Regions from separate parts of the Rhizobium sp. CG4 genome, predicted to be linked through region 2. Evidence: predicted binding sites of a transcription regulator. Region 2 holds the regulator's gene; each other region holds the start of a gene.

Region 1 (3,202 bases), 210 kb from region 2:
CTAAATCATCCTTGAATGAAACTTCAGGCGGCATTGTGCGTTATCCCTTCATGTAAAAGGAGTACAAGCTCATGGATACTGGCATTCTGATTGGTTTGTTCTTTGCACTGTTCATTGCGCTGAACATCGTTTGTGCAGTTTGGTATGCGGAAAGCCTGCGTAGCAGGAACAAGCTCATTCAGCAGCATCGGCAATACTTCCCGTAATATTGGCTGCCACGCTGTTTTTTGACGCTTGATAGTCGGAGCGCATTTGTCGCACCAACGCGAGTTCCGCTTGAAAATCGACGTAATGCGGTAGCTTGAGGTGCTCTACAAAGCCGGTTGCCTGGACATTGTCCGCGTGGGAAATGACGAATTCTTCATCCTGAGCAGGGGCAGTGATATCCTCGCCAAATTCCTCGGCGCGAAGCGCGCGGTCCACCAGTGACATAGACATGGCTTTGCGCTCGCTCTGGCCAAACACCAGCCCATAACCGCGGGTAAACTGCGGTGGCGCCTTGGACGAACCCTTGAACTGATTGACCATCTGGCATTCCGTGACGCGGATTTCTCCAAGCGAGACAGCAAAGCCCAATTCCGGCACGTCGATTTCCACTTCGACTTCGCCGATACGCACCTCACCCACAAACGGGTGGTTACGGCCGTAGCCACGCTGCGTGGAGTAGGCGAGTGCGAGTAGAAAACCCTCATCGCCACGTGCCAGCGATTGCAGACGCAAGTCGCGCGGCATCGGGAATTCCATCGGCTCGCGCGTCAGGTCACCGGCCTTATGATCCAATGGCATTTCGCCATCGGTTTCAATCAGGCCTTCGGCTGCCAGAATGTCGGATACTTTAGAAACAGGGTCGATGCCATCGCTTTCGAGCGCCGCTTCTTCAACAAAGCCGTCTTCCAGTAGCGATGGGTCAAGCAGACGGTGCGTATAGTCGAAGGTTGGGCCAAGCAACTGACCACCGGGCAAATCCTTATAGGTGGCGGAAACGCGGCGTTCGACCCGCATAGTGCCCGTCTCAATCGGCTTTGATGTGCCGAAGCGCGGTAGTGTCGTGCGGTAAGCGCGCAGCAGGAAGATCGCCTCGATCATGTCGCCGCGCGATTGTTTGATGGCCAGTGCTGCAAGTGCAGTATCGTGAAGCGAAGCTTCGGCCATAACGCGGTCAACCGCGAGGCCAAGCTGCGCAACGATCTGCTCAATGGTCAATGCTGGCAAGGAACGGTCGCCGCGACGACGGTCGGCCAGCAGACGATGGGCATTGGCAATGGCGGTCTCTCCGCCTTTGACGGCAACATACATCGATCAATTCTCCATCAGGTCTATGCGCGTGCTGCGCGGCAGGCAGAGGAAACTGTCACCACTTGTCAGGATGACATCGATACCGCGTGGAAAGGCCAGTCGGTTTTCCGCCCACATATGCAGAAACACCTGCGGCAATCCTTGCGGTGCAATCTGGCGCTCGTCGCGAATACCGGGACCGGTCAACCGAAGAGGTGAACCACCGATAAGCGCTGCAACCTCGATCAACACTGTCGTCGAGCGGTCCGGATATTCCTGCGTGCCGACTGAAAACAAGCCGAGCGAGGTCAGGGCCGCGCCAGCTTCAAACACCGCGAAACGGGCTCCACTTTTGTCGGTTTCAAGTTCGGAACCGGTATGGAAGGAAAGCCAGCCTGGAACGCCTGACTTGGCCAGCTCACCGTTCATCCAGAATGGCGTGTCGTGGTCGCAAAGCGTCAGCAACACGGCACCTGCGGCCTTGCCCAGCGGTGCTGGCGGTTTGACACGGGCGTCAGCCACATGAATGGTTCCGGGCTGCGCCATGCCATCCATCAGCTTGCGAAACACGCCCTGGGATTCAAAAACGGGATCGGCAAAACCGCCCGACAAAATATCGCCCTTGTGGTCCATCAGTCGTCTCCCCGAACCATGGTGAAGAAATTGACGCGCGTTGCCGCGGTCTCCTGTTTCTTTTGGTTGGCGGTGGCCTGAAGGCGCTGTTCAACCGGCGACAGCAGATTGGCTTCAATCATGTCCCGCGTCGCCGGTTCCTGCCAAAGGGCGTCGAAGATCGCGGAAACCCAGGCCTTCTTTTTGTTGGTGCCAAGTGCATGTGCGTGACCGACCGTGCCGGAGGCCAGGCGGATCGTGGCACGTGTCATGGTTGCTTCACCAAGGTTGAATGCATCGCCACCGCCACCAATGCGGCCGCGTACCATGACGAGGCCGGTTTCCGGCCCACGCACCTTTTCAGCCTCGGGCGACTGTTCCAGTCCGCCCCACACGCTCATCAGTTCTTCCATGCTGGCGCGTGCAAGCAGGGCTGCGACCCGCTGACGACCTTCAATCGATGGTATGTTCTTTGTTTGCATCTTATCCTCAAATGTCTATTGATATAGATAACCATACAAGATAGGATATTGCTATCCGAATGACATGACAAGCGTGTGACATATGACTGTAACGGCCTCGATGGGCGCCAATGTGCGCAGGAAAAACGGCGTCGCTCTCTGGCGGCAGATTGCCGACCGCATTCGGCAATCTATTCTGGCCGGTGAGTATGATGAAGCTGGCATGCTTCCCCCTGAAATGGTGCTGTCTGAAACCTTCAGCGTCAACCGGCACACGGTACGTAGCGCCATCTCGGCCTTGGCGGATGAGGGGATCGTTCAGCCACTGCAAGGTCGTGGCACGATGATTGTGCGCAAGGATCGGCTGAGTTTCCCGATTTCAAAACGAACCCGCTTTTCCGAAGGGGTTGGCGATCAGGTTCGCGAAATGCAGGGGCTGCTGTTGTCGTCATCAATTGAGACGGCACCAATCGAAGTTGCCCGACAACTGGGACTGGTGCAGGGTGCGGCCGTCATCTGTCTCGAACTGTTGCGCAAGGCCGACCGTCGCCCGGTATCACGCTCCACCACCTGGTTTCCTGCCGGCCGGTTTGAAGGCATTGCCGCAGCCTACGAAAAAAGCGGATCGATTACTGCGGCTTTCAAGGCGGTGGGCCTCAATGACTATATGCGCGCCTCGACAAAGATTTCTGCCATGCATGCCAGCGCCGATGATCTCGTAGCACTTGAGCTTTCACCGGGGGCGATCCTTTTGGTGACGCATGCGCTGAACACCGATCTGGATGGCAAACCCGTTCAATATGCCATCAGCCGTTTTCCGGCAGACACGGTGGAATTCCGGATGGAGAACTGAT
Region 2 (3,202 bases):
ACCTCGGCCATCTTGTCGAAGAAAACGACACTGACAAGATGTTCACCAATCCAGACGACCAGCGCACGCAGGATTACATCATGGGACGCTTCGGCTAATCCTGGAGTAATCGCCCGCTGTTAACGTGAAAGAATTGTGCCGGAGCGACTTGGAGCCATTTAGCTTCGTCTCGCGTCCTTGCAGAAGCCGGAGACTTTGAAATGACATCGACACATTCGCATATCTTGTCTGCTTATGACGATGAGCTGAAATTCCTGACACGCCGCATCTCTGAGATGGGTGGTCTTGCAGAACAAATGTGCGCGGATGCAGTTCGCGCATTGGTCAACTCCGATGCGGCTTTGGCCCAGAAGGTCATTTCAGAAGACGTCGTACTTGACCACGCGGAACGCGAAATTGGTGACAAGGCAATTGTGACCATTGCCAAGCGTCAGCCAATGGCGGCCGACCTGCGCGAAATCATCGGTTCCCTGCGTATTGCAAGCGACCTGGAGCGCGTTGGCGACCTTGGCAAGAACACTGCCAAGCGCGTAATCGCTGTTCAGGGCACGGGCGTACCACGCAAGCTGGCACGCGGCTTGGAGCACCTGTCCGAGCTGGCACTGGTTCAGCTCAAGGAAGTGCTTGATGTTTACGCAACGCGTTCTGCCGAGAAGGCCAATGCCATCCGTGAGCGTGATGAAGAAATCGACGCTATGTATACCTCGCTGTTCCGCGAACTGCTGACATACATGATGGAAGATCCGCGCAACATCACCACCTGCACGCATTTGCTGTTCTGCGCCAAGAACATCGAACGTATCGGTGACCACGCAACCAATATCGCCGAAACCATCTATTACATGGCAACAGGCAGCCAGCTTGAAGGTGATCGTCCGAAGGACGACAGCTCCAACACGCTCGGTGCTGTAACCGAATAATAGATAGACGGACTTGAGCGGAGTACAGCCATGTTGCCGAAGATCGCAGTCGTAGAAGATGAAGAAGCCCTGAGCGTTCTGCTGCGTTACAATCTAGAAGCCGAAGGCTACGAAGTCGACACGATCACCCGTGGAGACGAAGCAGAAATTCGTTTGCAGGAACGGGTTCCTGACCTTCTGTTGCTGGACTGGATGCTGCCGGGTGTTTCCGGCATCGAACTGTGCCGGCGCCTCAGAATGCGGCCTGAAACAGAACGCCTGCCGATTATCATGCTGACGGCGCGTGGTGAAGAAAGTGAACGCGTTCGCGGTCTCGCCACCGGAGCGGATGACTATGTCGTCAAGCCGTTCTCCACGCCAGAATTGATGGCACGTGTGAAAGCCATGCTGCGCCGTGCGAAGCCCGAGGTGCTGTCTTCGGTGCTGAAATGCGGTGATATCGAGCTTGATCGTGAAACGCACCGCGTTCACCGTAAAAGCCGTGAAGTGCGCCTTGGGCCAACCGAGTTCCGCCTGCTGGAGTTCCTGATGTCCTCACCGGGACGCGTGTTCTCACGTTCGCAGCTGCTCGACGGTGTCTGGGGGCATGATATCTACGTCGACGAGCGTACTGTCGACGTGCATGTCGGACGTCTGCGCAAGGCGCTAAACTTCTCCAATATGCAGGATGTCATTCGCACAGTTCGTGGTGCGGGTTATTCGATGGAAGCCTGATCCGGCTTTTCATCATATAAAAACATCAAAGGCGCGGCTCATAGTCGCGCTTTTTGTTTTTGGGAGAGCTTTCACTACCCATGAGCTTGCAACTCATCGCTGCTACCGTCCTTCGATATGAGGACTTGGCATCCCCGCTTTGGGGCAAAATTGGCCTGAAAACTTGCGGTTTCAGACACGCCCAATCCGACGAGTAAAACTGCGTGCTCGAACTGGTCGAAATCTATCATTTTCGGACAGGCTGTGAGGAGTAATTAAGGCCCTAAACGCAAAAAAGCTCCGGAGACCGGAGCTTTTTTGCAGGCTGATTTAGATAACTAAATCAAGAAATTGGTGCCCAGAAGAGGACTCGAACCTCCACACCCTTGCGAGTACCAGCACCTGAAGCTGGCGCGTCTACCAATTCCGCCATCTGGGCGACGGAGAGCGATGTACGGCGAGCAGCGCTCTATGTCAACGGACTTTTTTATTTTTTATGACAAATTGTTTTCAGTCATACGGATTGGCGATTCAACTAATTGAAAATAAATAGTATTTTTACGTGAAAATTTCCGCGCATGGTTTTGCACAGCCTCTAAGCCCTTGTTTTATGCGGATTCTGCGTTTTGCCTGATTTGCCAAGATGCTGGTTTTGCGTGGCACCAATTCCCTCACATATCAGAGCCTTAAATAAGGCTGGCCTGTATCGATACAGGAATCTCTGGTTGTAACAGAATAAATCATATCTTTAGGCAAAAAGGGGGCTTCCGCCTCTGCCTCTCGTGATGCTAAGACAGCTTTTCGGTTACAGCGCCCGTTATTTTGGCAATGGGGGCAGCGAGGCTGGAACAGCAAAACGGAAACTGCCTTGTGAAGCTCTTCCCGTGTTGTGGCTCCGGCATCGGAACAGACTGAAATTACGATAATGACTCAACCATTCCCGTCTGTTGGCACAAACGGGAACATAAAAGTGGGAGCTATACATGAATTCCAAAATTGGCCTCATTGCGGCAGCCTTGCTGTCTGCAACATGCTTCGCCAATGTAGCAAGCGCGAAAACCTTCGTTTACTGCTCCGAAGGTTCTCCAGAAGGTTTTGACCCGGGCCTCTACACCGCCGGCACCACCTTTGACGCCGCTGCACACACTGTTTACAGCCGCCTGCTCGAATTCGAGCCCGGCACAACCAAGCCAGTTGCTGGTCTTGCTGAAAGCTGGGAAGTTTCGGAAGACGGCACGGTTTACACCTTCAAGCTGCGTCCGGGCGTAAAGTTCCAGACAACTGATTTCTTCACGCCAAGCCGTGAACTGAACGCCGATGACGTTGTTTTCTCCATCGAGCGCCAGATCAAGACTGACAACCCATGGCACCAGTATGTTGCTGGTACATCCTGGGAATATGCTGCCGGCATGGGCTTCCCAGAGTTGATCAAGTCCGTTGAAAAAGTCGACGACATGACGGTCAAGATCACCCTGAACCGTCCTGAAGCACCTTTCCTGGCAAACCTTGCGATGCCATTCGCTTCGATCGTTTCGAAGGAATACACCGACAAGCTCGCTGCTGACGGCACCAAGGAACAGCTGAACCAG
Region 3 (3,202 bases), on a different contig from region 2:
CTGGAAGACTGGAGTGGTCGGACTATACCGGTCTTCGGCATTGAGGAAACGGTGGAAGAAAGCCGCTACCGGCGTGCCGCCTGCCTTCTGGCCGATATCAGCTGGCGCGCACATCCGGATTATCGCGGTTTGCAGGCCGTCAACATCATCGCCCACTCCTCCTTTGTTGGCATCAGCCATCCCGGCCGCGCCTATATCGCACTTGCCAACTACTACCGCTTCGAAGGCCTCAATGATGACGGCACGACCAAGCCGTTGACGGCGATTGCCGGTGACCGCCTGTCGGAACTGGCCAAGCTGGTGGGTGGCATGTTGCGTGTAGTCTACTTGTTCTCTGCCTCCATGCCCGGTGTGATTGATCACCTGCGTTTCCGCGTTTCGGAAAACCCGGATGTCGATCTGGAGTTCGTGGTGCCGCATGACTATTGCGATTTTGCCGGTGAACGGCTTGAAGGCCGTTTGCAGCAGCTGGCAAAACTAACCGGCAAGAAGCTGGCTTTCGTTTTCGAATAAAATCAGAAGCGCTGCCGATATCCCGGCAGCGCTTCTGTTTGTCTTAGTTACTTGGCATCCAGCAGGTCTTTGACCTCAAGCAGAACGAATTCATTGTCGTCTGCCTTGTCGAGTGCACGACCGGCCGAGAAGGGCAGGTTGTTGTCATTGCCAACGATGATGTGTGTCGCGTCAACGCGGTCAACATTCTCGATGGTAACGAACGGCATGTCATAGAAACCTTCGCCGCCACCCTGACGCTTCTTGTTGTCCGGGTCGGAAATCTTCAGCAGGTCGATGTAACCGATCTTGCGGGCAGCCTTGCCAACATTGGTATCGTTGAACTCGATTTTGTAGATGCGCTTGACCTTTGACGGAACGGCAAAGCAGTTGGTCTCAGGCTTCTTCGGGTCGGCGCAGGCCTTGTCGGCAGTACCGGCACCATTGTCACGTTCGATGACCAAAGCGGTGGTTTCGTCGAGCATGTTGAAGTCGCCGATCGCTTCGCCACCTTCGGCCAGCGGGTAAAGCCATGTGCGGCCTGTCCAGGACTTCGAGGCAACATCCAACTCGATGATACGAAGGCCGGTTGCTCCGTCTTCGGTTTTTTCCACCTGGCCATCAGCGGTGTAGAGTGGGCCTTCCAGCATGCCGTATAGCTTGGAACCGTCCTTGGACATGGCCATGCCTTCATAACCGCCTGAACGCTTCAGGTTGAAAGCAGGCATTTTCTGTGTCGGGTTGCCCGGCATGGTCAGGGTGGGATGATCAGGCGACTTCACATCGATGTCGCTAGCCTTGGTGGCGATGACATCGGTCAGCTTGCCGTCACGGGTGAATTTCTGGATATAAGGTCCGAATTCTTCACCAATCCAGAAACCGTCTGCAACAGGCTGGATGGACTCAATGTCAAAATCAGCGCCGGTCAGGTAACGCTTGTCGGAACCTTCCATGACGATTGGGAAGGGAGTCTTTCTGTCCGGGTCGGACAGGAACACGGTTCCAAGCGCATTCACCTTGCCTGCATCCCAATCGAAGGAAAGGTGGTGCAACATAAGCATGGAATCGCTGGAGTTGATCTTCGAACCGAAACCATTGTCGGAAAGGCTCCAGAAGGTGCCATCTTCCATCGCCTTGATGCCGGAAAAACCCTGCATGGCCTGACCGTTGAACGGCATGGAAAGGCCGGTTGGCCGCACGCCGTCCATGCCCGGAACCGTGCCAAGACCTTCAGCGCGCTTGCGATCTGCTGTCGTGAACTTGGCAGATGTCTTGAGATGTTCAGGCGCATCTGCCGGTGCTGGGATAATGGTGTTGGCAGGCAGAATGGCATGCGAAACGAGCTTGGCAGGGAATTCTTTTTCGGCGGCAATTGCCGAGAAACCGGAGATCGCAAAAATAGCAACAGAAGCAAGAAGTGTTTTGGTCATTAAATTCACCTGTCGGTTTGCACTAAAACTATGCTGTGTCGGGTACGCAGAGTTTGTGAAACTGAGGTGATGGGTGATTGAAGCTTTGGTGAAAGTTTTATGATGGCTACGTTATCATCGCCAAATCGGGCACTTTTAGTAAGCTGCTGGTTCTTTTAATAAATTTATGACTTCACCAACGAGCAGACACCCAGTGTCTGGCCACGACCCTTCACGGCATGTTCGCCCAGATACTCGCTTTTGATGCCCTTGGGCAGCAAAAGGCGGTGAATGAGATCGGACGAGATCAGGATCGGGTGGCCAAGCATCTTGCTGAGGGATTCAAGGCGGGCGGTGGTATTCACCGTGTCTCCGAAATAGGTGATCTTGTGATGGTCGACACCGATTTCAGCCGTGATGACAGGACCGCCATGCAGGGCAAAGCGCAGCTTTGGCATGACGCCGAAGGTCTTCATCCAGAAGTCCTGCCGTTTTTCGATAGCGGCCAGAATGTCGAAGACACATTTGATGCAGGCTGACTTCTTGATGGCATCCTGAAACGGCCATGTGATGATGGCGGCATCGCCGATGTAGTCATCAATCGCCCCGTTATGACGGCGCACGGGTGCGGCATAGGTGGCGAAGATCTCGCGTAGGAATTCCTGCGCTTTCATATCGCCATGGGTTTCGGCAAATGTCGTGGAGCCAACAAGGTCGATAAAGATGAAAACGCGCTCTTCACGCACTGGACGGCGATAACGGCCCAATAGCAGATCCGTAAAAATGTCGCGGCCGAGCAGTTCTCTCACCCGCATCACGAAGACGATGATGCTGCAAACGATGCCTGTGAAAATCAACGTCTGCGGTTCGGCATGAACCGCGCGTTGCCAGTCAACTTTCAAAATGCCGGTTGCCCAAAGCAATGTTCCTCCCACGGCAAATCCGCAGAAAACCAGAACCGCGTAGACGATCAGGCCTATTGCTATGTATGCCGGCGTTGGCAGGAAACTGATGCGGTGCGAAAGCCGGGGCAGGATGTAGCCGCGCTCAAAGGCAAGAATAGGCGCACAGGCAAAGAGTGCATAGGTCGCGCCGATGAACGGACCGCCACCATATTCCAGAAAGGCATATGCGACGCCGCTGCCGGCAACTGCCAAAAACAGCAGCAGGTAGTCCAGCATTAAAAGGAGCTTTCGCATATGGTTCCGATACTTTCGATGAATTGCAGCCGCCGTCGAGGTCGGCGCGTTGGCTGCCTAGACTGCAACCGAGACTTTAATGTGGAAATCGATTTGCCAAAA
Region 4 (3,202 bases), on a different contig from region 2:
TCCAGGGATTGGCAAAGCTGACCACATCCCGTGTGGTCACCGCATGCAGTTCGGAAAACACCGGACGAAGCTGCTCGACGGCGCGAAGGCCGCCGGAAATGCCACCATAACAAACAAAGCCGACGGGTTTTGCGTTCCATTCCTCATAGGCGGAATCAATCAGGATCTTCAGCGCGCCGGTGTAGCTGCGATTATATTCCGGCGTGATGACGATGAAGGCATCGGCTGAGTTGAGGCTTTCGCGCAGTCTTCTCGCCGGCTCCACATCCGTACAATGTCCTTGCGGCAGGTTCAGTTCACGCGGGTCCAGCACCTCAACCTTGATATGCGGCATTGCCGCCAGCTGCTCATTGACCCAGGTCGTCATCACATCGGCAAAACGCACGGAGCGGGCACTGCCAATAATGACGCGGATGGAAAGTGTTTTGTCAGTCATGGAAAATCCTTTGGTGTTGAATAATCCGTGTGGTAATTCCTCAAGTAAGGTTGAGGTCAATAGTGATGACAAAAAAACTTCGGCAATTGCCGATTATGCGGGACTTGAGTGTGGGCGAGGTGGCGGAACGCGCCGGTGTTGCCGTGTCCACCTTGCATTTTTATGAGGCGGAAGGGCTGATCAAGGGCTGGCGCACCAGTGCCAACCACCGGCGTTACGGGCGTGATGTGCTGCGCCGCATAGCCATTATAAAAGTTGCGCAACGTGCCGGTATTCCACTGAAAGAAATACAGGGCGCGCTCGGCGCATTGCCGGATGAGCGAACACCCAACTCAAGGGATTGGCAGCAATTGGCAGAAGATTGGCGCTCAGACCTTGATGACCGTATTGCCCGGCTGATACGGCTGCGCGACCAGTTGACCGGCTGTATCGGCTGCGGCTGTCTGTCCACCGACGAGTGTCCCTTGCGCAACCCCGGTGACGTGCTGGGTGAAAACAGTGTTGGTCCGGTGCTGCTGGAGCCGAATGGCTGAAACAAAAAAGGCCGCGCCAAGCGCAGCCTTTTGAGATGTCATGGCATGACATGAAATGACTTGGGATCAGCCGCGCGAACCCTTGGCAATTGGCTCCTGATAGGAGAAGCCCATGTCCCATGGGAAATAGATCCAGGTGTCCTGGCTGACCTCGGTCACGAAGGTGTCGATCATCGGCACGCCTGATGGTTTTGCGTAGACACAGGCAAAATGCGCCTGTGGCAACATGTCGCGAACTTCCGAAGCGGTCTTGCCGGTGTCGGTCAGATCGTCCACCACCAGAATGCCCTTGCCCTGTTCGGTGGTCAGTTCAGGCGAAATGCCTTTCAGCAGGTTCATCTCACCCTGATTGACGTAATCATGGTAAGACGCGATGCAAACCGTCTCGATGAGACGGATGTTCAGTTCGCGCGAAATGATTGCGGCAGGTACCAGGCCGCCGCGCGTAATACAGACGATAGCGCGGAAATCCTGGCTCAGACCTGCGAGGCGCCATGCAAGTGCGCGCGCATCTCTGTGGAATTGATCCCATGAAACGGGGAAAGCTTTATCGGGGAGAGAAGACATGAGAAAAGCCACCATGAGCGTGTTGTGTTGATGGCTTTCGCTAATAGCGGCAACAACGCTGAAAAATCAAGCTTTCCACAGGTCGCCTGGTTCGTTTCACACAGCTGTTATAAAATTACACTAGCTGCTTTCCTGTTTCCTAATTCCCGCAGGAGAAGAAAAAATGCGTATTTTTAGCAAATTTGTCGCCGCATTGGTGATTGGTACAACTTTGACGACGCCTGTCTTTGCGCAGGATCAGCCGGCAAAGAACGTCATTCTGCTGATTTCGGATGGCGCAGGGATCAACACATGGCACGCCGCCAGCTATTATCGCCACGGCGCGCTGGGCCATGAAGTGTATGACGATTTCGACGTGAAGGTGTTCTCGTCCACGCATCCGCTCAACACTTCCAACACCCCGACCAAATCTGCCGAAGGCACCGTGACGTTCGATCCTGCCGAACTCTGGAAGTCGGAAAAGTCTGACAGCGTGTTTGAAGGTTCGCTTGGTAACTATCCCGGTTATTTCACCGGATATGACTATACCCGCGCTTATTACACAGACAGTGCTGCCGCTGCCACGGCTCTGGCCAGCGGCGTAAAAACCTACAACAACGCCATCAACTGGTCGAACAACGACGAGAAGCTGAAGCACATCGGCGAATATGTCGTTGAAAGTGGTCGCGCCCTTGGCGTTGTCACCAGCGTTCAGTGGAGCCATGCAACACCGGCCGGTTTCCTTGCCCATAATGCAAGCCGCAATGAATATGCCGCCCTTGGCAAGGAAATCGTTGAAAGCGGTCTCGCAACCGTTGTCATGGGGTCCGGCCACCCGCTGTTCGACAATAACGGCAAGGCAGTCGAGCCAAAGGATGAGAAGGCCTATCGTTACGTTGGCGGCAAAGACATCTGGGACAAGTTGAAATCTGGCGAAACCGCCTACAAGCTGATTGAAACCAAGGCTGACTTTGAAGCTCTGGCAGCCGGTTCGCTTGACCTCGATGACAAGACCAAGGTCATCGGCACCGTTCAGAACAACGCGACCACCCAGTTCAACCGCAGCGGCGTTGGTTTTGGCGACAAGCTGGAGAACCAGCCTGAATTGGCCACCATGACCAAGGCAGCCTTGAACCTGATCTCCAAGGATGAAGACGGTTTCTTCCTGATGGTCGAGGGCGGCGCGGTGGATTGGGCGGCCCATGCCAACAACCTGCCACGCATCATTGAAGAGCAGATCGAATTCAACGAAGCCGTTGAAGCGGCCGTCAAATGGATCGAAGAAAACAGCTCTTTCGATGAAACCATGATCATCGTCACCACCGACCACGGCAATGGCCTGCTGCAGGGACCGGATTCCGATAGCAAAGCCTATTCCGACATCATCAACCAGGGCGCTGGCGCCATGCCGCTGGTGCGTTGGAACTCCGACACCCACACACGCGAGCTGGTTCCGGTTTTCGCCAAGGGCAATGGTTCGGACTTTTTCACCAAGAATGCCAAGCCGCATGATGGTCTGGCCCGTTACCACGTTCCTGCTGCAAGCCAGGTTTACGTTGATAACACCGATATCTTCCGCGCGTCGGCTGCCGCACTCGGCATCACCGTTGACCAGAAGACCAACTGATCAAACGGCAGATAACAATGGAAAAGGGCGGCAAAATTGCCGCCCTTTTTCTATTCGGTC

Evidence for each region. Region 2 encodes PhoB, which activates phosphate uptake and scavenging genes when phosphate is short. Its sites were predicted from a motif close to TGTCATNNANCTGTCAT; they were not measured.
Region 1: a site for PhoB is predicted at 2,434-2,450, ahead of phnF (phosphonate metabolism transcriptional regulator PhnF). Genes of this name have one in related genera too.
Region 3: a site for PhoB is predicted at 2,011-2,027, ahead of HGO37_RS08340 (esterase-like activity of phytase family protein). Genes of this name have one in related genera too.
Region 4: a site for PhoB is predicted at 1,631-1,647, ahead of HGO37_RS07045 (alkaline phosphatase). Genes of this name have one in related genera too.

What each region holds. Positions count from the first base shown of each region.
Region 1 is NZ_JABAEG010000003.1:338,711-341,912, forward strand. It holds gene HGO37_RS11860 (alpha-D-ribose 1-methylphosphonate 5-phosphate C-P-lyase PhnJ) at 1-34, opposite strand, end outside; gene HGO37_RS11865 (carbon-phosphorus lyase complex subunit) at 175-1,296, opposite strand; gene phnH (phosphonate C-P lyase system protein PhnH) at 1,300-1,908, opposite strand; gene phnG (phosphonate C-P lyase system protein PhnG) at 1,908-2,369, opposite strand; gene phnF (phosphonate metabolism transcriptional regulator PhnF) at 2,470-3,201, shown strand.
Region 2 is NZ_JABAEG010000003.1:126,698-129,899, forward strand. It holds gene pstB (phosphate ABC transporter ATP-binding protein PstB) at 1-98, shown strand, start outside; gene phoU (phosphate signaling complex protein PhoU) at 201-920, shown strand; gene phoB (phosphate regulon transcriptional regulator PhoB) at 951-1,634, shown strand; tRNA gene HGO37_RS10860 (tRNA-Leu) at 1,966-2,052, opposite strand; gene HGO37_RS10865 (ABC transporter substrate-binding protein) at 2,597-3,202, shown strand, end outside.
Region 3 is NZ_JABAEG010000002.1:656,260-659,461, reverse strand. It holds gene ppx (exopolyphosphatase) at 1-513, shown strand, start outside; gene HGO37_RS08340 (esterase-like activity of phytase family protein) at 561-1,922, opposite strand; gene HGO37_RS08335 (adenylate/guanylate cyclase domain-containing protein) at 2,087-3,100, opposite strand.
Region 4 is NZ_JABAEG010000002.1:399,918-403,119, reverse strand. It holds gene HGO37_RS07060 (NADPH-dependent FMN reductase) at 1-436, opposite strand, end outside; gene soxR (redox-sensitive transcriptional activator SoxR) at 502-969, shown strand; gene gpt (xanthine phosphoribosyltransferase) at 1,036-1,536, opposite strand; gene HGO37_RS07045 (alkaline phosphatase) at 1,700-3,142, shown strand.